Regions from separate parts of the Aliiglaciecola sp. genome, predicted to be linked through region 3. Evidence: predicted binding sites of a transcription regulator. Region 3 holds the regulator's gene; each other region holds the start of a gene.
The links. The regulator FNR, encoded in region 3, switches genes on or off when oxygen is low (the NO sensors DNR and NnrR bind a similar motif). The targets are predictions, from matches to a motif close to TTGATCTAGATCAA.

Region 1: a site for FNR is predicted at 2,959-2,972, ahead of ABJV04_RS05880 (DUF465 domain-containing protein). Genes of this name have one in related genera too.
Region 2: a site for FNR is predicted at 1,823-1,836, ahead of ABJV04_RS15170 (GbsR/MarR family transcriptional regulator). Genes of this name have one in related genera too.
Region 4: a site for FNR is predicted at 2,724-2,737, ahead of ABJV04_RS12050 (STAS/SEC14 domain-containing protein). Genes of this name have one in related genera too.

The regions. Positions count from the first base shown of each region.
Region 1 is NZ_JBDWYG010000025.1:156,297-162,037, reverse strand. It holds gene ABJV04_RS05895 (heme NO-binding domain-containing protein) at 1-411, shown strand, start outside; gene ABJV04_RS05890 (ATP-binding protein) at 433-2,469, shown strand; gene ABJV04_RS05885 (hypothetical protein) at 2,617-2,895, shown strand; gene ABJV04_RS05880 (DUF465 domain-containing protein) at 3,043-3,294, shown strand; gene ABJV04_RS05875 (hypothetical protein) at 3,363-3,830, shown strand; gene ABJV04_RS05870 (LysE family translocator) at 4,040-4,666, shown strand; gene msrA (peptide-methionine (S)-S-oxide reductase MsrA) at 4,877-5,464, shown strand.
Region 2 is NZ_JBDWYG010000045.1:244,470-250,210, reverse strand. It holds gene ABJV04_RS15185 (DNA-binding domain-containing protein) at 1-356, opposite strand, end outside; gene ABJV04_RS15180 (DUF692 domain-containing protein) at 349-1,200, opposite strand; gene ABJV04_RS15175 (DUF2282 domain-containing protein) at 1,216-1,569, opposite strand; gene ABJV04_RS15170 (GbsR/MarR family transcriptional regulator) at 1,892-2,437, shown strand; gene ABJV04_RS15165 (cytochrome ubiquinol oxidase subunit I) at 2,548-3,912, shown strand; gene cydB (cytochrome d ubiquinol oxidase subunit II) at 3,909-4,907, shown strand; gene ABJV04_RS15155 (aldo/keto reductase) at 5,099-5,741, shown strand, end outside.
Region 3 is NZ_JBDWYG010000031.1:106,799-112,539, reverse strand. It holds gene ABJV04_RS07150 (heavy metal translocating P-type ATPase) at 1-2,320, shown strand, start outside; gene ccoS (cbb3-type cytochrome oxidase assembly protein CcoS) at 2,333-2,518, shown strand; gene ABJV04_RS07140 (sulfite exporter TauE/SafE family protein) at 2,515-3,180, shown strand; gene fnr (fumarate/nitrate reduction transcriptional regulator Fnr) at 3,206-3,943, shown strand; gene uspE (universal stress protein UspE) at 4,057-4,989, shown strand; gene ttcA (tRNA 2-thiocytidine(32) synthetase TtcA) at 5,125-5,741, shown strand, end outside.
Region 4 is NZ_JBDWYG010000039.1:83,655-89,395, reverse strand. It holds gene ABJV04_RS12070 (alpha/beta hydrolase) at 1-872, opposite strand, end outside; gene ABJV04_RS12065 (DoxX-like family protein) at 916-1,311, opposite strand; gene ABJV04_RS12060 (hypothetical protein) at 1,302-1,709, opposite strand; gene ABJV04_RS12055 (DUF1801 domain-containing protein) at 1,773-2,192, opposite strand; gene ABJV04_RS12050 (STAS/SEC14 domain-containing protein) at 2,259-2,639, opposite strand; gene ABJV04_RS12045 (hypothetical protein) at 2,796-3,365, opposite strand; gene ABJV04_RS12040 (divalent cation transporter) at 3,417-4,139, opposite strand; gene ABJV04_RS12035 (DUF3565 domain-containing protein) at 4,187-4,390, opposite strand; gene ABJV04_RS12030 (VOC family protein) at 4,751-5,152, opposite strand; gene ABJV04_RS12025 (RNA-binding protein) at 5,217-5,480, opposite strand; gene ABJV04_RS12020 (sensor domain-containing diguanylate cyclase) at 5,693-5,741, opposite strand, start outside.

The DNA of each region.
Region 1 (5,741 bases), on a different contig from region 3:
GTTACCTATGCATTAGTGGGGGCAGCTTCAGAGAAACTTGGTGCTAGTGCCGAAGAGTGCTTAGAGGCTTTCGGGTACTATTGGGCTACGGTAGTTGCTCCAGGTTCGTATGGGTTGCTTCTTAACAGTACCGGCAGAAACTTGCTAGAGTTTTTAAATCATATTAATCACCTACATGACCGAATTACAACCACATTTATTGGCTACATGCCGCCTTATTTTGAAGTTAGTCATACTGAAAACCGAGTGGCCCTTCGTTACGAAAGCAAGCGCCAAGGACTAACCCCTTTCGTGATTGGTATTCTGAAGGGATTGGCTGAACGATTTGGCTCTACATTAACGTTTGAACCCTTGGAGAAAATTGAAGTTAGTGAAGGGGAAACAAGCGTTATTCACTTTGTCATCAACTAATTCGGTAACTTTATTTTGAATATGGAACCACTATCAAGTAGCACGAGCTATCACCTAATTAAACAACTAGCAACAGTATATTTTACTGTTGATAAGAATATGCGCGTCTCTGAGCCAAGTAGCGTTTTAGCTCAGTATTTATCTGAGCCCGAAGCTAGTGTTAGTCAATCATGGCATGGTGAGTTTTTTAAATTGTTTGAGGTAGTAAGACCTAACCGCCTAAAGAGTTTTGAAAGTATTGTTGATACCCGCGACGCCATGGTTTTGCTAACTACCATAGATGGTAACTTTGCCATGCGTGGCCAGTTTGTAACACTCAATAATGATAATGAACACGTTGTATTTACTGGTGCCCCTTGGTTAGCTTGGATGAATACTAATAAGCCTGATACTCAAATGATGATGAGTGAATTTAAAGCTTGGGATCCGCAGCTCGATCAGTTAATGCTGCTATCCACTGAAAAACAAAATATTGCCGATCTCCAACAATTAACTCGAGAATTAAAAGACGCACGAGACAAAGCTGAACATGCGAATCAGGTTCAGGCCGATTTTTTCGCCATTATGAGCCATGAAATGCGCACCCCGCTAACGGGGGTTGTGACAGCATTAGATTTGATTGACAGTAATGAACTGAGTCAGCATGCTAGTAAGATCTTCACAATAGCAAAAAACTCCGCAGAAAATCTGCGTTATGTTATTGATCATGTACTAGACTACTCAAAACTAAAAGCGGGTGGATTTGAAAACCAAAAATCAGATTTCAATCTACATCAAATGCTGCTCTCTGCCATGCAAATTATTGAGACTCGGGCTCATAATAATGGAAATAAATTAAGTCTCCATATTGATGATAATATTCCCCCCTGGCTGCATGCCGATTTTACTAAAATTAGGCAGGTATTAATTAATTTGCTCAGCAATGCGGCTAAATTCACAGAAAATGGTTGTATCGACCTAAGTGTAAGTCTAGACGAAAAGCACCAACTACAAATTAGTGTGAGTGATACTGGTAGAGGCATTCCGCTGGATATTCAACCTGTCATTTTTCAACCATTTCAGACCTTTGACGTTAATAAAAGCGACCAGGAAAGTGGAACTGGATTGGGCTTGAATATTTCCCTTAGACTTACTGAAATCATGGGAGGGAAAATTGATTTTGAGTCCAAAGCAGGGCGAGGAAGTCGATTTTTCTTCACTATTCCCATCGAGTTTGCAGAGATTCCTGCTATTGACCAATTTCCAGAATCGCCAACTGAACTGACTTTTGAAGGTCATGTTCTGTTAGTTGAAGATAATAAGATTAATCAGTATTTATCGCGTATTTTACTGGAAGAAAAAGGACTCTCAGTCGATACCGCAGATGATGGGCAGCAAGCCATTGATAAAGTCAATGAACATGAATATGACCTTGTATTGATGGATATTTCCATGCCTGTATTAGATGGGGTGAGCACCACTGAAATTCTACGTCAGAAATACTCTAAACAGCAACTTCCTATTGTTGCCCTAACTGCTCATGTGGGAGAAAGTTACCATAATCGTTTTCGTGAAAGTGGGATGGATGGGATCCTGAATAAACCAATCGACCGCACACTATTAAACGAACTACTAACTCAATGGCTTCCCATTAAAACGCCTCCTCAGTCTGCTAACTCAGATGGTGAAGATGAACTATTGAGTTTACCTGCTCTGAACTCGGAGAAAGAGTACTTCAACCAAGATACTGCAAGTCGGTTACAAAATGACATTGGTGAAGCTAACTTTATACAAGTTATACACTTAATTTTGGAGGAGATTACGCAAGGTGTGCCGAACATATGCAGTGCCCATGCTGATGGAGAATTGCTTAAACTTGCTGACTATGCCCATTCAATTAGAAGCAATGCGGACTCTTCAGGGTGTTTGTACCTAGGAGACCACTTGGCAAAAATCGAAACAGCCGCGCGAACCAACAGAGTATCTGATTTAAAAGGCTTGATAGAAAAGTTACCAGATATTGCTGATACTTCAGTTGAGTCGCTCAGTACCTATTTAAAGACGTCCGAAAAAGACTGAATCTGGTTATAAATATTTAGGGTGAAAATCAAATAAACCCCAATGCAAGTTGTGACGAAGGTAAGCGTGTCTTTTTGTGCAAACAAATAATAGTGGCAATGAATTTGCTAGTAATGAAGTTATGTTTTGTAAATTGGATATTTTGTGATGAAACTTGCAAAAAAACAAAAAGGCTTCGTATTAACAAGTGAGCTTATTATACTGGCAACTATTCTGACCATTGGTTCTATTATTGGATTCTCTATCGTCCGTGATGCTGTGGTGGCTGAGTTATTCGATATCGCGGACTCCATTGAGCGTGATCAACAATATGCTTTTGATGGGGTTAAAAGAACTAATCCAGCCGTAAATTATAACCTTAATCAAGAGCTTTTTTGGGTGTCCCCTGGCTTAGAAGGCGAAAATCTAAGGGATCAAAGTCGTTGAAAACGGACGTTGTGAAGTCTTTTCTAAAGCCCCAAAAAAACAGCTTATTTTATCGTGTTAAACCTGACCTAGATCAATATATCTGATTACCTTAAGAGTACACTGAAGTTGTCAAATTAGAGTGATAAACAAAAGGTGAAATTTAACATGCAAATAGAAAAGCACACACTTATTAATGACTTACCAGAACATCATCATACAATTCGTCATCTTAAAATGAACGATAATCATTTTGCTAAACAGTTTGACCAATACCATGATGTGAATAAAGAGATCCATCATATTGAAGAGCAGAATGAGGCTGTTTCTGATGAATATTTGGAAACCTTAAAAAAACAACGTGTGGCACTCAAAGATCTGTTATTTACAAAAATTACTGAGACTGAAAAATCCCTATAACTTTTCTTTTTTCGATAGTAATTAGGCTTAGTAACCACAACGTTTACTTAGGATAAGGCGGCTTAACGATGAAAATGTACAAAGGTGTATTTGGATTCTCCATTTCCATGTTGTTTTTGGGTGTTCTGTTAATTCAGGGGTGCTCAAGTCAGATGGCCGCTAATATCAGAAAAGTAACTTATCCACCTGATTTCAAATACGTGGAGCCGTCCCAACTGCGCTCGGATATGGACCGTCTGGCGCAACAAATGCGTATATTGGAGTTTGCGTTAAGCCAGCAGCACGAGCCGCAAAGTGTCGGCTTTACTAATCAACAGCAGCAAGTATTAACTACTTTGCAAAATATTGAAAAGATAGCCTCTGGATTGCAGGCAGGAGATGCTGGGGCCAGTCACCCTTTTCTTCAAGATTATATGCGTGACTTTGTAAGTAAAGTAGACAATGCACGAATCGCTGCATCTTTAGAAAAACCTAGCTATTATTTAGCAGGCAAAGTGTCTGGTGCTTGTACCAATTGCCACAGCGTAAATCGCTAAACTCGTTTAAAAATTGAAAAACTGTGGGGCAGGCCTCGCAGGCTGGGCAAGATCTGAAATACAAGTCAACGGCTCAGCCCCACAGATTTCCAATTAATTTTGCTGCCCCTGAAGTTCCACGTAGATTCCGCGGTTCCTGTTTACAGTGTTGGTTGGGCTAGGTACTCTAGTCTGGATGTGATGCTGATGGCGCAGGAGAGTAAGAACAGATGATACCCATTGAAACAATACTGATGTTTTTAGCAGCGTCTGTGGCGCTTTCTTTCGCTCCAGGGCCTGACAATATCTTTGTGTTAACCCAATCTGCTCTAAATGGTCGTAAAGCCGGGATATTAGTAACACTAGGGTTGTGTACCGGGCTAATTGTTCATACAGCCGCAGTTTCACTAGGGGTTGCTGTTATTTTTCAAACTTCTGCTCTGGCATTCAATATTCTTAAAATCGTCGGCGCTGTTTATTTATTGTATTTAGCGTTTCAGGCTTTTCGAGCTGGCTCAACTCGATTCGAAGCAAAAGGAAATACCAAGTTGGCGTGGCAACAACTTTATTCACGGGGCATTATTATGAATATCACCAATCCTAAAGTGGCGATATTTTTTCTTGCTTTTCTTCCTCAGTTTGCCGATCCCAATCGAGGTTCAGTTACTCTTCAGATGTTAGTTTTTGGCGGTGTTTTTATCATTACCGCTCTTGTTGTTTTCAGCCTAATTGCTTGGTTTGCTGGTTTTCTAGGAGACTGGTTAAAAGGCTCGAGTAAAGCGCAAGTGGTGATGAATCGTGTTGCAGGGACGGTGTTTGCCGGATTAGCGTTAAGACTTGTTTTAAGTGAGCGTTAAATTAGCCGTCTACATTAATTGCTGTGTATCTGTTTTTCCCTGAAGCTAGTTATCCAATTTTAGCTAAGCACTTTTTTGCCTTTCCGATTAAACAATTGTGAATTCGATTTCTCGAGCCACATGTTCATGAAATTAATATGCTGCTTTCACGTTCTCTATTAACTAACGTCATATTTGAGTGGGCGTGTTGTTGTTAATTTAAGGATGTCTATGAAATCTTTTGTGTCTGCGCTGATATTCAGTGTGTCGATTTTTAGCGCTAACGTACAAGCTGATGAAACCATCTTAGCTGGTGGTTGTTTTTGGTGTATGGAGTCTGATTTTGAAAAGTTGGATGGTGTAAGCGATGTAGTATCGGGTTTCACCGGCGGCGAAACGCCAAATCCCACCTACAACGGTAATCACAAAGGCCATTATGAAGCCGTGAAAATTACCTATGATCCCAATGTTGTTAGCTATCGACAAATTTTGGCTCATTACTGGGTGAATATAGATCCCTTCGATGCTCAAGGACAATTCTGTGATAAAGGTCACAGTTATTTAAGTGCTATTTTTGTGGCAAATGAAGAGGAAAAAGCCATTGCTGAAAAATCGAAAACAGCGGTGCAAGCCAAGTTTCCGGGTCAAAAGCTGGTAACTCCCATATTAACAGCTTCGCAGTTCTATCCCATTAAAGGGAAAGAAATTGGCCATCAGGACTTTTATAAAAAGAGTCCTGTGCGTTATAAAATATATCGCTGGAACTGCGGTCGTGACCAACGATTGGAAGAAATTTGGGGAGAGTTAACAAAACACTGATTTACCGATTTATATCAGCCGTGCCATTGAGCTGGCTGCCCACAAAGGTTACTAAGTGTACAATGCACTGTTAAAGCGAAAGCTGATGTGACTCAATCAAAAGCAATGGCTCTGACCCCGTAGGTTTATGCTGCGGGGCGGGCTAATTTGCTGATTTGTTGGGGTTAAGATATATTGTCTTGCAAATCACATTTGTTGAAAAGTGACTTATTGTCATATTGAACTTCGGGAGTTCTTCCTTTGAGAGTCGTTCAAGTACAGCAGTTTAAAGGGCTTT
Region 2 (5,741 bases), on a different contig from region 3:
TGATACCAAGCACGATCCAATTTACAGATGTCCCACAAATAGCCAAGTTCAGGGTGATTATCTAGCATGAAGCCCCGTACATATTCAGGGAAGTTTTCACCGTACTCAGCTAAAACCGGGGTTATTGGTGGATGTGATAAACAGAACTGTCTGGATAAGGTTTTAAAAAAATCTTCACCTAATAATTTCTCACCACTGGGGTACTTACGCAGTAGCGCATCAATGCAACTACTTATAAAAGTATTTCGATAGACTGCCAAACGACGGGTATTTTTAGTGTCATCAAGATGTTCGGCGATATCCGCTAAATCTCCGCTTTGCACGTAATTCATTAAGGCTAAATGAAAATCACTCATAGCCAGCAACTTTATTATTTTGAAGAATTAAGTTTCGCGCGATATTCCGTTCTGCCAGCAATACTTCAAAAGATGGTAAGTTCGCATCTCTTTCGATTAGCACCGGACACGAGCCGATATGACTTAATGCATCATTAAGCAGCGCCCAAACACCACTTGCTACCTCACTATCATGGGAGTCGATTAGTAGATCTTTCTCAATAGGGTCAACTGAATGTCCAGCCACATGAATCTCGCCTATTACGGTCCTATCGAGATCACGAATATATTTAACGGGGTCAATTCCAGTATTGTTTGCGCTGATAAATAGATTATTTACATCTAGCAAAATACCGCAGCCCGTTTTACTCACCAACGACATCATAAATTCACTCTCTGACATGTCAGTTTTGAAAGTAAGATAGTTAGCTGGGTTTTCTATCAATATTGGACGCTGAATAGCATCTTGTAATTGTTCAATATTGCTAGCAGTACGCACAAGGGATTCAGAGGTTATAGGCGTAGGCATCAAATTAGCCATATAATTACTATCAGTGCCCGACCACGCAATGTGTTCAGAAAAAGCGGCACTGGGAACCGAATTAACTAAACTGGCTAATCGTTTAAGATGTTCTGAGTTAACCGGTTTAGGCCCACCAAGAGACGCACCAACACCGTGAATACTTAACGGAAACCGCTGTGCAATATCCTGCAATTTTTCGAGCCTAGGCCCACCCTGCATTAGGTAATTTTCAGCATGCACCTCGAACCATAAATGACCATCAACCTTGCTAGGAATGTCGTCAAAATGCTCTGGTTTTAAACAAATGCCCGCATCTGCGGGCAATTTAGTTAACGCTTTCATCTGAAAGTTAACGCACTAAGCGATTGGCTTTTTAGAGCCAGCACCATCAGGTGTTACTATAAATTCACATGAACCTTTAGGCGAGTAAGTCCACGCATTTTTTTGGAAATCAACGGTAGAAGTGCCTTCACAACTTGTTCCTGCACCTGCTTTACAATCGTTTTCACCGGCTAAAGCAATGCCGTAACATTTATCTTTACGTCCGCGCAATCTTTTACCTTCTTTCCATTCTTGGAAAGCTACTTTTACCTTTTCAGGTGTCGCATCAGCAAGAGATAATTGGTCATTTGGTTTAGCAACAGCGACTTGAGAAGCAGCTAAAGTAGCACCGATAAGTAATGCAGTTTTTATAGCGTTGTTATGTTTCATAAATTCTATCCTCAAAAATATTTAATTGTGAAAAGCTAGCTCGTATATGAGCAGTGTAGTCCCTTATGTAAGTTCAAGACCTTTAGACTTTCGTTAAAATTTCAAAAAAACATTTCAATGAACAAATTAAATTAGCGAAAAGTTGATTAAAAAACTGCCGAGAAACATCAAATTCAATATTAAATTCAATTAGCTAGCCCTATCAGCAGAAAGCAAAGTTTCTAGGAATAAACACAAATAAATAAAATAATATTTGATCTACATCAATTAACGTTTATAATTTTCAGAAATTACTGAAACTTCAGAAAAGAGATAATTCACGATGAAAATGACACCCATGATAGAGACCTTCGTTATGCATTTCGGTGAAATGGGGAGCCGTTGGGGATTTAACCGCACGGTTGGTCAGATGTATGCCCTTTTGGTCATAAGTGAAGAACCATTGAGTGCAAATGACATTGCAGAAGCCCTCAATGTATCCCGTGGCAATGTCAGCATGGGATTAAAAGAACTGCAGGCCTGGCGCTTAGTGCAAATGCATCATGTTCCTGGCGATCGGAAAGACTACTTTAGATCCTTGGGCAGTATTTGGGACATGGCAAACAAAGTGTTTGAAGAGCGTCGTAAGCGGGAAATCGAGCCGACTATGAGCGTACTTAGAGATACCCTGTTAGTCACGCCAGCAAATCCGCAAGAAGAATATGCCCAGCAACAGTTACAAGAAATCCATGATCTATTGGAAAACGTAACCCAATGGAGTGAAGAGTTACAACGCCTGAGTCCAGAGAAGTTATCAACTCTAATGAAGTTAGGTTCTGGGGTGGGGAAAGTTTTAGATATGAAGGATAAGTTTTTAAAAAGCAGTTAAATCAAAGCGTACAAGTTAGAAAGCAGATTATCGCCGTAAGCAGTATTAAATACATCGGGTTTTAAATTTACATAAACAACGGCTAAAATCAGCGCCGCTAGGGGTTATCAATGGCAGACGTAATGCTACTCTCTCGCATTCAATTTGCAGCAAATATTAGTTTTCATATTCTATTTCCAGCGATAAGCATTGCTATGTGCTGGATGCTATTTTATTTTCGTGTTCGTTTTCACATAAGCAAGCACCCAGTGTGGATGCGGATCTACCGCTTTTGGGTAAAAGTGTTTGCCCTTACCTTTGCAATGGGCGTGGTCAGTGGTATTACTATGTCATTTCAATTTGGCACTAACTGGCCGGGCTTTATGGCCACAGTGGGTAATATTGCAGGGCCGCTTTTAGCCTACGAAATCATGACTGCGTTTTTCTTAGAAGCAACCTTTCTAGGTGTCATGTTATTTGGTATTAATCGTGTGCCACCTTGGCTTCATACCCTTTCAACCTTCATTGTAGCAGTAGGCACATCACTGTCCGCCTTTTGGATTTTAGCCCTTAATTCATGGATGCATACTCCCACAGGTTTCGAGATGCGCGATGGTGTGGCTTATGCAGTCGATTGGTTTGAAATCATTTTCAACCCCTCATTCCCTTATCGACTAGGGCACATGTTATTGGCCTCTGGACTAACCATATGTTTTTTAATTGCGGGTATTTCGGCTTACCGAATTCTTCGCGGCGACAACAAAAAAGCACCAAATTTGGCCTTAAAAACCGCTATTTTCTTAGCTGCCATACTTACCCCGTTACAAGTGGTAATGGGTGATATGCATGGGTTAAATACCTTTGAGCACCAGCCTCAAAAGGTGGCCGCGATGGAAGGAGTTTGGGAAACCACAAATGGCGCACCGCTATTGCTATTTGCCGTGCCAGATGAAGAGCAACGCACCAACCATTTAGAGATTGCGATACCTAAAATGGCGAGTGTGATTTTAACCCATGATCCTGACGGGCAAATTCGAGGTCTGAATGAATTTGAGGGTAAACACCCACCAGTTAAACCTGTTTTTTATGGGTTCAGAATAATGGTTGGTTTAGGCATGTTGATGTTATTTAGCAGTTGGCTAGCAAGCTTTTTCTTGTGGCGCAAAGGTGCTCTCGCTCCTTGGATGTTGAAGTTTTTCGTTGGCATGACATTTTCAGGCTGGATAGCCACCTTAGCAGGATGGTATGTCACTGAAATTGGCCGTCAACCATATTTAGTCAGCGGAATTTTAACCACTGCTGATGCGGTAACAGATATTGCACCAGAAAATGTGGGGGTAAGTTTAGCCATGTATTTATCTCTCTATGCATTCTTATTATTTGCTTACATCAAAACCTTGTTTTATATGGCTAGAAAGTCAGTGGAGATTGAAGAATACGACGCGGCGGAGTACACACCAGCTCGCACCATCACACTTGCGGAGGCCAGCCAATGATTTTAGATCATCAGTTACCCATCATATTTGCCGGTTTAATGGCGTTTTCTGTGCTGGTATACGCCATTCTCGACGGTTACGACTTAGGGGTGGGATTGCTTCTACCCATGGATAATCAGCAACAAAGAGACAAAATGATCGCATCCATTGGTCCGTTTTGGGATGCAAACGAAACCTGGTTAGTGTTAGCGGTTGGTTTAATGTTGGTGGCTTTCCCCAGTGCTCACAGCATTATTTTAAAGGCCCTTTATTTACCTACCGCCATATTATTGATTGGTTTAATTATTCGCGGTGTTTCTTTCGATTTTAGAGCCAAGGTAATTGCCCATAAAAAAGATCGTTGGGACAAGCTATTTAAATTGGGTTCTTTTATTGCCGCAGCTGCCCAAGGTTACATGTTGGGGATGTTTGTAATGGGATTCGAAGTTAGTCTAGAGTCTGTTGCATTTAGTCTACTCAGTGCCGCAGGTGTTGCCATGGCTTATGCGCTTATTGGAGCCTGTTGGTTAATCATGAAAACAGAAGGAGAATTGCAAATACGCTCGGTGAAATGGGCCAAAAATGCAGGAAAAGTCTGTTTAGTGGGGATCCTCGCGGTGTGTATTATTAACCCGTTAATTAATTCATTTGTATTCGAGCGCTGGACCCAGCCTCCATTGGCATATTTAATCGCGTTAGTGCCTATATTATGTTTTGCGTTTTTTGTAATTGGTTATTTCACCTTACAAAAATTACCCCTAAAAGATGATGCGGGTTGCTGGTTACCCTTCGTTCTTTGTACGGCTATTTTCACTTTCAGCTTTTTAGGCCTAGCCTTTAGCTTTTATCCCTTTGTTGTCCCCGGGGAGCTTAATATTTGGCAAGCAGCTAGCGCACCAGAGTCTTTGCGAGTCATCTTGTATGGCGCACTGATTGTTATTCCCTGTATTTTTGCTTACACCCTATTCTCTTACCGTGTGTTTTGGGGAAAAGTGAGAGATTTGGAATATCATTAGACGGCAGTTTTTATTGATGACGAGGCTGTTACTGGCCGGTTTTACTAGGCCCCTTAAACCTTAAGGAGATAATTTAAAATACAGGCCAATTCAACCACAAGCTTGAATTGGCCTGTCGCATACGTATTCAATGTAATCTTTTTGTAAACTGATTAGAATAAACAAATTACTTCAGTTTAAAAGATGTGAGCATGAAACAGATACCGTTAAATTCGTATTTTCCTAGCATGAGCCCGATTTCTTTGGGCTGCATGGGATTAGGCGGCTCTTGGGGAAAAGCTCCCTTTGAATCCAAACACGTGAAGCAAGCCCACAACGCGGTTGATGCGGCACTAGAAACAGGAATTAACAGTTTCGACCATGCCGATATTTATACCATGGGCAAAGCCGAACAGGTGTTTGGTGAAGTACTCAAAGCCCGCCCAGAATTACGGGAAAACATTTTAATACAATCTAAATGTGGAATTGTATTTGAAGATGAAAAAGGTCCTAAACGATTCGATTTTTCAAAAGAGTATCTGTTGAAATCGGTAGATGGCATTCTTAGTCGTCTTAATACTGAATATATCGATATATTTCTACTCCACCGCCCTGACCCACTAATGGACACCCATGAGGTTGCTGATGCTTTTTCGATTTTAAAAGCCAATGGTAAGGTCAAACACTTTGGGGTATCAAACCAAAATTTACACCAAATGAAGTTATTACAGCGTAGCCTTGACGTACCGTTAGTGGCCAATCAAATTGAATTAAACTTAACCCATTTAGATTTCTTAGAGGATGCTGTACTGGCGAACCATCCTCAGTCAAAAGACTTATCCTTTGCTTCTGGTA
Region 3 (5,741 bases):
GGCAGATATTTTAGGTAAGCCTCGCAAAATGTGTTGCCCAGGTTGCCAAGCTGTTGCTGAAGCAATTGTTGAAAATGGATTAGAAGATTATTACCGCTTCAGAACAGAGTTTGCCGATAAAGGCGACAAACAGTTAACAGAAACCCTTGATAGATTGAAGGCATACGATCACGAGGAAATTCAACAAGAATTTGTGGTCGATGACGGTAGTCAAAAGCAAATACAATTAACCATTGAAGGCATAAGTTGCGCTGCTTGTGGTTGGTTAATTGAAAGACAACTTTTAAAAACCCCTGGTATTAAACGCATCGCGGTGAATGTTTCTGCGCGAAGAGCTACGATAAATTGGATAGATTCGCAATTAAAGCTAAGTGAAATCATTTCACAACTTGAGTCAGTAGGCTATCACGCCCTTCCCTTTCAAGCGGACGAACACGAAGCTTCTTACCAAAAAGAAACCAAAAGCTATTTAAAACGTCTTGGATTAGCAGGCCTTATGAGTATGCAGGTCATGATGTTAGCCATCGGACTGTATTTTGGTATTTTTGGCTCAATAGAAGATACAACCAAAGAATTTCTCCACTGGGTGAGTTTTCTATTAACCACGCCTGTGGTGCTATATTCTGGCTTTACTTTTTATAAAAGTGCATTTAGTTCATTACGAATGAAATCTGTAAATATGGACTTTTCCGTTTCAATAGCCATTATCGGTACTTTTGTGGCTAGTGCTTGGGCAACAATTACCCATACCGGCGAAATTTATTTTGAATCAGTCTGTATGTTCATCTTTTTATTACTAATCAGCCGCTTTTTAGAACACCGTTCACGACACCAAGCCAGTCTTATATCTGCCAATATGTTTAAATACATTCCACTGACGGCCATTCAAATAGATAGTGATAACAAGCAAAACTCGGTGTTAGCAAAACACCTTAAACCAGGACAAAAAATACTAGTCCGCCCTGGTGAAACGTTTCCAGTCGATGGGGTGATAACATCTGGCGATGGAAACGTAGATGAGTCCATGTTGACGGGTGAGTCTGAGAAAATCAAAAAGAACATTGGTGACCATGTGTATGGCGGCACCATAAATCTGTCAGGCTCATTTGAAATAGAAGTTGAAAATGAACTTAAATTATCCTTAGTAAATAAAATACTACGGTTGCAAGAATTAGCCCTTGCCGATAAACCCAAGGCTGCAGTGTATGCTGATGTAGCCTCAAAATACTTTATTGTAATTGTTCTTGGAATTACTCTGATTAGTTATTTCGGTTGGTTAGCTTATCAACCAGATCGGGCATTTTGGGTGGCCATATCGATTTTAGTCGCCACCTGCCCTTGTGCATTAAGCTTAGCAACCCCCACGGCATTAACTAGCGCCATGGCAAAGTTAAACCAATATGGTTTGTTGGTAAAAAGAGCAAATATCATTGACGTCATGCCTGATGTCGATACGGTAATTTTTGATAAAACAGGTACCCTCACTAATGGTCACTTTAGTGTAAGTGAAGTTGAGCTATTTAATCATTCAGACGAAAATTTTGTATTCAACTTAGCGGCTGGCATCGAGCAGTATTCTAAACATCCAATCTCCCAAGCGTTTCAATCCAAAACGCCTCTAGAGGTTAATCACGTAGACACCATTGCTGGCAAAGGCTTGCAAGGTACCTATCAATCGCAAATTGTAAAGATTGGTAATCTAAGCATTTTAGATGATAAATTAAATTTGCCCGCAAACCCTGATGACTCTCGCGTGTATTTGCAATTAGGCAAACAATTAATCGCCGCATTTACGGTAAAAGATGTAGTCAAAAAAGACGCTAAACAGCTCGTCAATGACCTGAGTAGCAAACAATTAGTGATGTTAAGTGGTGACGCCGAAACAAGTGCTACCTCGGTTGCCAACGCCTTGGGAATTCCCAATGTGTATTTTAGGCAAACGCCTCAACAAAAACTCAATTACATCCAAAGTTTACAAGCTGATGGACATAAAGTGTTGATGATTGGAGATGGTATTAATGACGCGCCTGTATTAGCCGCTGCCGATGTATCTATTGCAGTAGGTGACGCTAGTGACATGGCGAAACGTTCAGCCGATATCATTTTATTAAATTCGAAATTAAGTAATGTAAAATTTGCTGTTAGTATGGCAATCAAGGTACGCCATAAAATTAAACAGAATATGGTCTGGGCTATAGGTTACAACGCACTTATTCTTCCTCTTGCAGTGGCTGGATATTTAAGCCCATGGATGGCCGTTATCGGTATGTCTTTAAGTTCAATCATTGTAGTAGCAAATTCAATTCGTCTGCTCCGTTAATAGGAAACTAAATTGAGTATTATTTATGTATTAATCCCCATCGCTATACTGCTCGTTTTGTTAGCTATCGGGATCTTTTTTTGGGCAGTTAAGTCAAATCAATTTGAAGATTTAGAACGTCAAGGTTACAACATTTTATTCGATGATGACGTAGACAAAAAAGCACCACAAAAAGCCCCTAAAACTGAAGAAGAATGAACGATATCAGCTGGTTCTCAGCGATTTTAATTGGTCTTGCAGGTAGTGTACATTGTGCAGGGATGTGCGGCGGTATTGTTACCTCGTTTACCTTTGCCTTGCCAAAAAATCAGTCACAATGGCCATTTTTAATCGCTTATAATACAGGACGTATTTTATCCTACAGTGTTGCTGGCGCTATCGCCGGACTTTTAGGGCAAGTTGTCACAACCCAATCTTTCATCAACCCACAAGTACTCACCCTGTTTGGTGGGGTATTTATGGTGTTACTGGGGCTTTATGTGGGTCAATGGTCAAAGTTGCTCACTAAAGTCGAAAAAGTCGGTGCTATTTTTTGGCGTAAAATCAGCCCGTTGTCAAAACGTTTTATTCCCTTTAAACACCCAATGTATGCCGTGCCCTATGGTGTGATTTGGGGTTGGCTGCCCTGCGGATTAGTATATTCAACATTAACCTGGAGTGTTTCCACTGGCAGCGCAGTACAAGGTGCGTTGACCATGTTTTGTTTTGGTTTAGGCACACTGCCTATTATGTTAGCAATGGGAGCTAGCGCCACTCAAATCAGAAGTTGGTTAACACAACCCTTGGTAAAACGTAGCGTTGCAGTTTTATTGTGCTTATTTGGCTTGATTTTATGTTACCAAGGGATTCATAATTGGTAACTAATGAATTAAGTGGAATTATCTAATGTCTGATTCGAACAAGTTCAGTATTCGCTGCCAAAATTGTAGTTTTAACCATCTTTGCATCCCCGTAGCCCTGAACCAAACAGAAATGGAAAGTTTAGATGAGATAATCGAGCGTAAACGTCCTTTGCATAAAAATGATCAGCTCACTATTCCAGGACAAAAATTCACCTCATTATTTGCGGTAAGAACAGGTTCATTTAAATCCTATATTACCTCCCCTGATGGAGAACAACAGATAACCGGGTTTCATTTTCCTGGTGATATAGTTGGTTTCGACGGACTCTTTTCAGAAAAGTACCAAAGTTACAACCAAGCCATGGAAACCTCTATGGTGTGTGAGTTGCCCTATGACAAGCTCGACACTATGAGCGAGCAACTTCCGACATTACGTAAAGAAATGCTTAAGATAATGAGCACGGAAATAAACCAAGACCATAGTATGATGATGCTCTTGAATAAACGTACTGCAGAGGAACGTCTTGCACATTTTTTGATTAATTTATCCGACCGCTTTCACTCTCGTGGTTTTTCTGAAACCGAGTTCAATTTAACCATGACGCGTAACGAAATAGGTAACCATTTAGGTCTTACCGTAGAAACCGTCAGCCGTTTATTAACCCGTTTTCAAAAAGAAAATATCATAAAAGTAGATGGCAAGTTTATCCAGATCCCCGATTTAGCCTCCCTTAGAGATAAGCTCGGTGAGCATGTTTTACAAAATAAAGCCTGCGGATAGGCCTTTCCTGTTAAGTTGATTTAGGTCAAAACAAATAATCGGTTAACTGGCAAAATAGCTAAAGTACCCATACACTTAAGATGAAAGTGTAAACCTTATAAGGGAGTTAACTAATGTCCATATTTAACAAAATACTAGCCGTTGTAGACCCGACCACCGATGATCAGAAAGCCTTTAAACGGGCTCTCTTGCTGGCACAAAAAACGGGGGCCAGTGTTACTGCCTTTCTATCCATTTACGATTTCTCTTATGAAATGACCACTATGTTGACCGTAGATGAACGCGAAACAATGCGCCAAGCTGTGGTAGATGATAAAACTGATTGGCTAGCCAATATCGTTGAGCCATTGGCAGCTAACTCTTCAATCTCTGTAGATATCAAAGTAGTTTGGCATAATCGTCCTTATGAAAGTGTCTTATTTGAGGTGATTGACCACAGTTATGACTTAATTGTAAAAGGCACTCACGAGCATGACACCTTGAAATCGGTTATTTTCACCCCTACCGATTGGCATATTTTGCGAAAGTCTCCCGTGCCTGTATTGCTAGTCAAAGAGCATGACTGGCCAAGCAATGGCAACATTTTAGCGGCTGTTGATGTTGGTAGCGAAGATGATGAGCACCATAGTTTAAATAAAATCATTACAAAAACCGCAGGGATGATGGCTGATTTATTAGAAGGTAAAGTTAACCTTGTTAACTCTTACCCTGGAACACCAGTGAATATCGCCATCGAAATTCCAGAATTTGATCCCGTTGGTTATACGGAATCAGTCAAACAGCATCATGCCAAATGTATGCTTGAACATGCACAGAAATTCAATATACCCCAAGAAAATCAGCACCTTAGTGAAGGTTTACCTGAAGACGTAATTCCATCGGTTGCTAAAACCATAGATGCAGAGTTAGTAGTGATTGGAACCGTAGGTCGAACAGGGATCACCGCTGCACTTATTGGTAATACCGCTGAACACACTATCGACTCTCTCAATTGTGATGTTTTAGCCATAAAACCTGAAGGTTTTGAGTGTCCACTCAAGCACTAGTAATACATTAGCAATATCAGAGCAGAAGTTTACCTAAAACATTTGAAATTAGAGTGTTTATGTCCTTTATGAGGACAGGTATAATCGGCGCTGATAGCAATGTTTTCTAGGAATATAATGAGTAAGATCGAGTCTCTGTCTGAGAGTAAAAAATACAGTTTCAATAAACTTCAAAAGCGCTTAAGACGAAATGTAGGTAAAGCAATCGCCGATTTCAACATGATCGAGGATGGCGATAAGGTGATGGTTTGCCTGTCTGGTGGTAAAGACAGTTACACTATGCTCGATATTTTGATGTTTCTAAAAAGAATTGCCCCTATAAAGTTTGAAATTATTGCGGTTAATTTAGATCAAAAACAACCTGGCTTCCCCGCGGATGTACTTCCAAGATACTTAGAAAATTTACAAGTACCTTATGAAATTGTCACCGAAGATACCTATTCCATCGTCAAAGATAAAATTCCAGAGGGTAAAACCACTTGTTCTCTTTGTTCAAGATTACGTAGAGGAATACTGTATAAAACGGCATCACGTTTGGGGGCGACAAAAATCGCTTTGGGCCATCACCGCGATGACATGCTCGAAACCTTATTTCTGAACATGTTTCATGGGGGACGCTTAAAATCTATGCCTCCAAAACTCGTCAGCGATGATGGTAAACAAATGGTTATACGACCATTAGCCTATTGCTCTGAAAAAGAAATAACCCAGTATTCCGAACTACTTGAATTTCCGATTATTCCCTGCAATTT
Region 4 (5,741 bases), on a different contig from region 3:
AAAATAACCAACTCACTGTTTTCAATTTCTTCTTGAAAACGTCTTCCCAAATCAACGGGAATAAGGCGATCTTCTTGTCCCCAAATAATTAAGGTAGGCTGTTTAATCTCAGGAATTCGGTTAATTAAATCGTTAGGCTGAGTTTGTGCAAAGCGCGCTTCTAATGCCTGCCTGTTACCCTCGCGAGTGGTTAATTGATAATAACGATCAACCAATTCAGGAGTTACTTTACGTGGGTCACCATAAACGTTTTTGACACTTTTCACCACTAAACTGCGGGGCAACATGTCGCCTATTAAAAATTTAAGCAGTGGTTTTTGAGAAATGGTGAAGGCTAAAGGTACCGAAGTAGATTGATACGGATATCCACTGGCATCTACTAAAATGAGCTTTTCTACCCGTTGCGGATAAAACACCGCTGTTGCCCAAGAAATATAACCTCCTAAAGAATTTCCAGCCAAAACAAAACGCTCAACACCTAGATTGTCCATTACATCAATAACGGTCTGGCTATATTGCTCAATAGAATAATCATTTTGCGGATTAGGACCGGTTAAACCAAACCCAGGCAAATCAAAACGTATAACTCTGCGCTGAGATTTTAATGTTTGTGCCCACCCTTCCCAGGTGTGCAAAGAAGCACTGGTGCCATGGAGTAAAACGATTGGCAGAGGATCATTTTTAGGGCCTTCATCCCGCAAATGAATTTGCATGCCGTCAACATCAATAAGTTGCGAAGGAGGTGGAGCCCATTTAGGTGCAAGTTCAGCAACAGTTCTATCAGGTTGTTGGAAGAGAATAAATAGCACTGCATATATAGCCACCAGCAGCAGAAGTAGCGACCCTAACAATGTTGCTAATCGTTTAATCATTTACTATTCCATACTGCTTTCGTGATCATATAACGTGTCTTCTTTAGGTTATGTTTGTCTGTTTACGCTGAGCATTTTTCAGCAATACAACACTCAATACGATTAAGGGAATATTGGTTGTTACCGGGTTAAATGCCGCCACAGCCACTTGTGGAACAAAAATAATGGTGAAAACCAACAAAGCTACCAAATTTAGAGCGCTAAAATAAATGAGTAGGAGATTTTTGTAAAACAAAATTAAGGCGACACCCAAAATGACTTCAGCAAAGCCAGCAATCTGGGTAATAATCAAACTGTTTTGGGCGTTAAAGCCTAGCGCTGCGGTGATCACTTTTTCCACAGGATCTACATGCAATAGTTTAGGAACTAAGCCGTGATATATCCAAGCTAAACCTAGGGTGATTCTAGCTAGCTGTACAAGGGATAAATTTAACAACATTCAAGCTGTTCAAAACGCAGTTTTTTGCGATACAGATAGATAGAAATGAGCAATGGTAAAGGGCAGATAAGAGCAAAAACTGGGTCCCAATCCATGAAAAATAGAGTACAGAGTACGCAGCCTACGGCCCCGCAGATTAAATGAAAACGGTAGAACGAGATACTGTCTTCATAGGCGTCAGGAAACACTAATTTCAGCTGCAACTGAAACACGCCCCACACCCCAACTGAACTCAAAATAACGCCAAACACAATCAAATAGCCAATATCAAAACCACGGCTGATCATCTGCATTCCAGTGATAAACCCAGAATTAATAACGCTGATCCAAATAGCTACCACCGCGCAAAATCCCCCAAGGGATTCTATCAAAAATACCTTTTTGTTAGTTTTTTTCACCTTGAATCGGGCTCACTTATCTATCTACTCTGACAGAAATACTAGCACGCAAAAACCAAGGTTTTAACACCCTAATAGTGGTAAATGTTTAATTTTGTGGTACTTGAGAGTTAGTTCAATGCAGTGGGATAACACGGTTTCAGGCAACGCCATGTTTAATGGCAGCGCAATAGCGCGACGACCAACGAAATTTAATTGGTCGGCGTAGAGCTCTTTGCAGGTTTCTATTAATTTAGTTTGGCAGTTTACATAAATAAAAATAAAGTCTGGTTCCCTCGGCTTCCAATCCATTCGTAATGTACTGCCACTCTTGCAAAGGTAACTAGGCTCTCCCCACTTTAAGGTCTCTTCAAGATTTTTGACCTCAGGGCAGCGAGTTGCCACCTGCAAAATAAGCTCACGCAAAGCGAACAAGGCTTCTCGCGGTTTTGCTGGGTAACAAGCAATGAGATCCAACACCGGTTGCCCTGGAGTAAACATCATAATTTTCCTAAATTGACGTTAAATACTCATAATATACAAGGCATTGAAACCATTGCACTAAACAAATTAGGAGCCTAACCATTCCATTGCGGCTTGCGCATCATCAAAGAACTTAATCTCGCCTGAGATAAACCAACTGCCTAGTTTTGCAGCATGTTGCTGCCATTTTTGGTTACCGTAGATGGCAATTTTTTGAAATTCATTATTGTGTTTTAAGCCTAGTTTGAAATCGTCCCAGGCCGCTCTTAATTCCCAACCCTCTAATTCAGTTGCATCAATGAATGCATTAACTTTAGGCTCTTTTACTTGTGCCAAAGCGCCATCGATCATAGGGGTTATGATTTCATAATCTTCATGGGTTAACTTTCCCACTGCTTGCATAGATAAGAAAAAAGTTTTATCAACGCGCTCAATACCAATAGATAAACCGTGTTTTTTAAAAGACATAATTATGACTCCAAGAATTAGGTTTGAAATATAAGTAGAGTGATTCTACTAACCTGATTACAACACGTTAGTACTTGGGTCTTTTTGATTGAAATCAAACATTGAGGGGTATTTAGCAGTCATGTTTGATTTCACTGATGTTTAAAACCACAAAGACTACTGGCAATTTACCACTACAGATAACGCTTCTTTCCAAGCTAACTCAGAGTCAAAATTATCAATAAGTCCTGCACTATGGGGTTGCTCAGTAAAGGCTCCCATACCATGTTGAATCATGTAGGTTGGGAAGTAACGTGGTTGACCTAGTTGTTTCAACGTCTCACACATACCAGCATTATCAGAGGTTTTCTGGGTAACACTCGCTAAAAATGAATCTAGAGCGGGTTTCTCAATATCGCCAAAAGCATTCATTCTCAATACCATTATAGCCTGATGTGCGGAACGATCTGCGACCCTTCGGGTGTCAAAATAACCATAGCTCATGGCGACTAGATATAAATCGGATGCCTTATCAACTTCCCCTTGGTCCATACAGGCGGTTAACCCCAAAAACAAATCCGCAGTGGAGTGGGACGAACTCACTTCATTCATGCCAACACAACCCAAGGTGGTGCTAGGTTGCAAATTGCCTTGAGCTTCATAATTTGTGGTGTTAGGAGTGTCGGTTGTCTGGCAGGCTGACAAACACAATAACAGTACACTTATCACTATTCTTTTAATTTCCATGGGCAACTTCTTTGTAGTTAAATAATTCATATAAACGGGAGTTAAGGGTGATTAACTCGCACTCACCACCATGTCACTAAACAGCGCAAGGCAAAAACCAAATACAGCCCCCAAAGGTGGAGCCCAGTGTTTATCCAAACGTGATTGCGGAGCAATATCTTGGAATATGATGTACAAAATGCCACCTGAAGCAAACAGCATAATTGCCCCTAACACCCCTTGGTAATCTGACAGGAAAATATAACCAACGAGTCCAGCAATAGGACCTAAGGGAATTAACCCTGCCATAGTCAAAAGGGTTTTGCTCGATTTATTGCCATTTTTATTATTGATTTCACGATAGCTATTAAAGCCCTCAGGAAGGTTTTGTAGACCAATAAAAATCGCTAACAAAGGCGCGACTGGAGAGCCAAGGGCCACAAGGCCGCCCAACGCAACAGCTTCGGGAATGTAGTCCAGCATCATTCCCATAAGTTGTGGTGAATCCTGCTTTTTTAAGCCTAGGCGTCGTTCAATGAAAAAGAAAACAAAGCCGCCCAACAGCACAATAGGAATTGAAAACAGCGAACCTTGCATGTTGGCTATACCTTCAGGTACTAATACTACTGCAACAGCGCCTAGTAAAATACCACCACCAAAAGCAATCACTGAATGGCGAACTTCTCGCTCAATCCAAAGCGGCCGTATATGGTCAAAAGTGGCCAAAAATCCACCTATAAGTATGCAGCTTCCAGATAAACCGGTAAGCAAGACAATGGTTAAAATTTCAGACATTTGATTCCTACAAACCTATAAAAACAGATCAAAGACTTAGGTAAATGTTAATTATCTTTTGGTTCATTCCTATCACATTTTTTGCAGTCCAACATGAAGCCTAACTTGGCGTTTCTTCCCGATACTGTTTGAACCCATGGTCGGTTCGTCCAAGGCGGAGAATGTCTAACGTGTTGGTTATGACCACAGTCTAGCTCAGCTACCCAATGATCTTCATCATCTTGGTGATACCCCGAAATTGCGCGCTTCATTTTGTCTATCAACTTGTTAAAAATTGCTCATCAAAGTTTAAAATAGCATTAGAATCAGTCCGCCTACGAACATAATTCCATAATATTTAGTGCCAGATGGAAAATGCGACAATAGCCAGAAGTAAAGCATGGATAATATAGCTAACACTAAACTATAAAATAGCGTATGCAAAATAGATGAAGTAGAAATAAGACCAATAAAAATTAACGGCAAAGTAAACAAAAGTGTGGGAGGGGTGGGTTTATCTACAACGTCATGCAACTTCAATGCGGCGAGTAGTAAAAACAATTTAATAATTAAAAACATTGTTACTCATCCTTGTGTACTGGGTATTAAACCAAAAACTAATTATGATTGTTTTACTTTACTTCAATCAAATCCAACTTGTTACCATACAAATCTTGAAACACTACCACAGTGCCATAGAGCTCTTCCCGAGGTTGCTCATCAAAGACCACACCTTTGGCTAGCATCTGCTGATAGTCTCGCCAAAAATCATCTGTTTGAATAATCAAAAAAACGCTGCCTCCAGCTTGATTTCCCACAGCAGCGAGTTGTTGTTCTGACCCAGCTTTGAGCAATAACAAATTACAGCCTTGGGAGTTCGCGGGAGAGACCTGCACAAACCTTTGCCCCTCCCCCATATCGATGTTTTGAACGATTTGAAAATTTAACTTATCCGTATAAAAGTCGATTGCTTCGGCATAACTTTTCACCAGCAACGCTACACTCGTTAATTGTTGTTTAACCGACTGACTCATTCCATAATTCCATTTTGTTGATTACATATCACTAAGCAGACACCTAACGATTAAACTTGTTTTATTATTCGGGTGTTTGATCTAGGTTTTTATCTTCCGCTCGTTTTACTCGTATTTTATTACCACCGACCATTTTATAATTTAAGTTTGTGATCGCAGCTTTAGCTTCTCCGGCTTTAGGCATTTCCACAAACCCGAAGCCTTTAGATATACCACTGTCTTGATCAATCACTAAACTACAAGATTGCACCTTACCAAACTCCTCGAACAAACGTTTTAATTCATCTTCGCTGGTTGTTCGATCTAAATTACGTACTAAAATTTTCATGTAGGTTTCCTAAAAGCGCGGTTAATTGAGGATTCACTTCAGCATATTCAAGTTGAAGCTTAGTACTTTGCAGAATAGCAAAACGCTGTACCCAGCTAGGCTAATTAGGCAAATAGTTGAGAAATTATAACACCGATAAAAAACAACATCGGCTTTAAAAAATCGCCTCACATAAAATAGTCACCTTTACGGGTACTAAATTTATTATGAACCTAGGAATAGATTTGGTTTCTGCCATTTTTTTTCGCCATATAAAGCAAA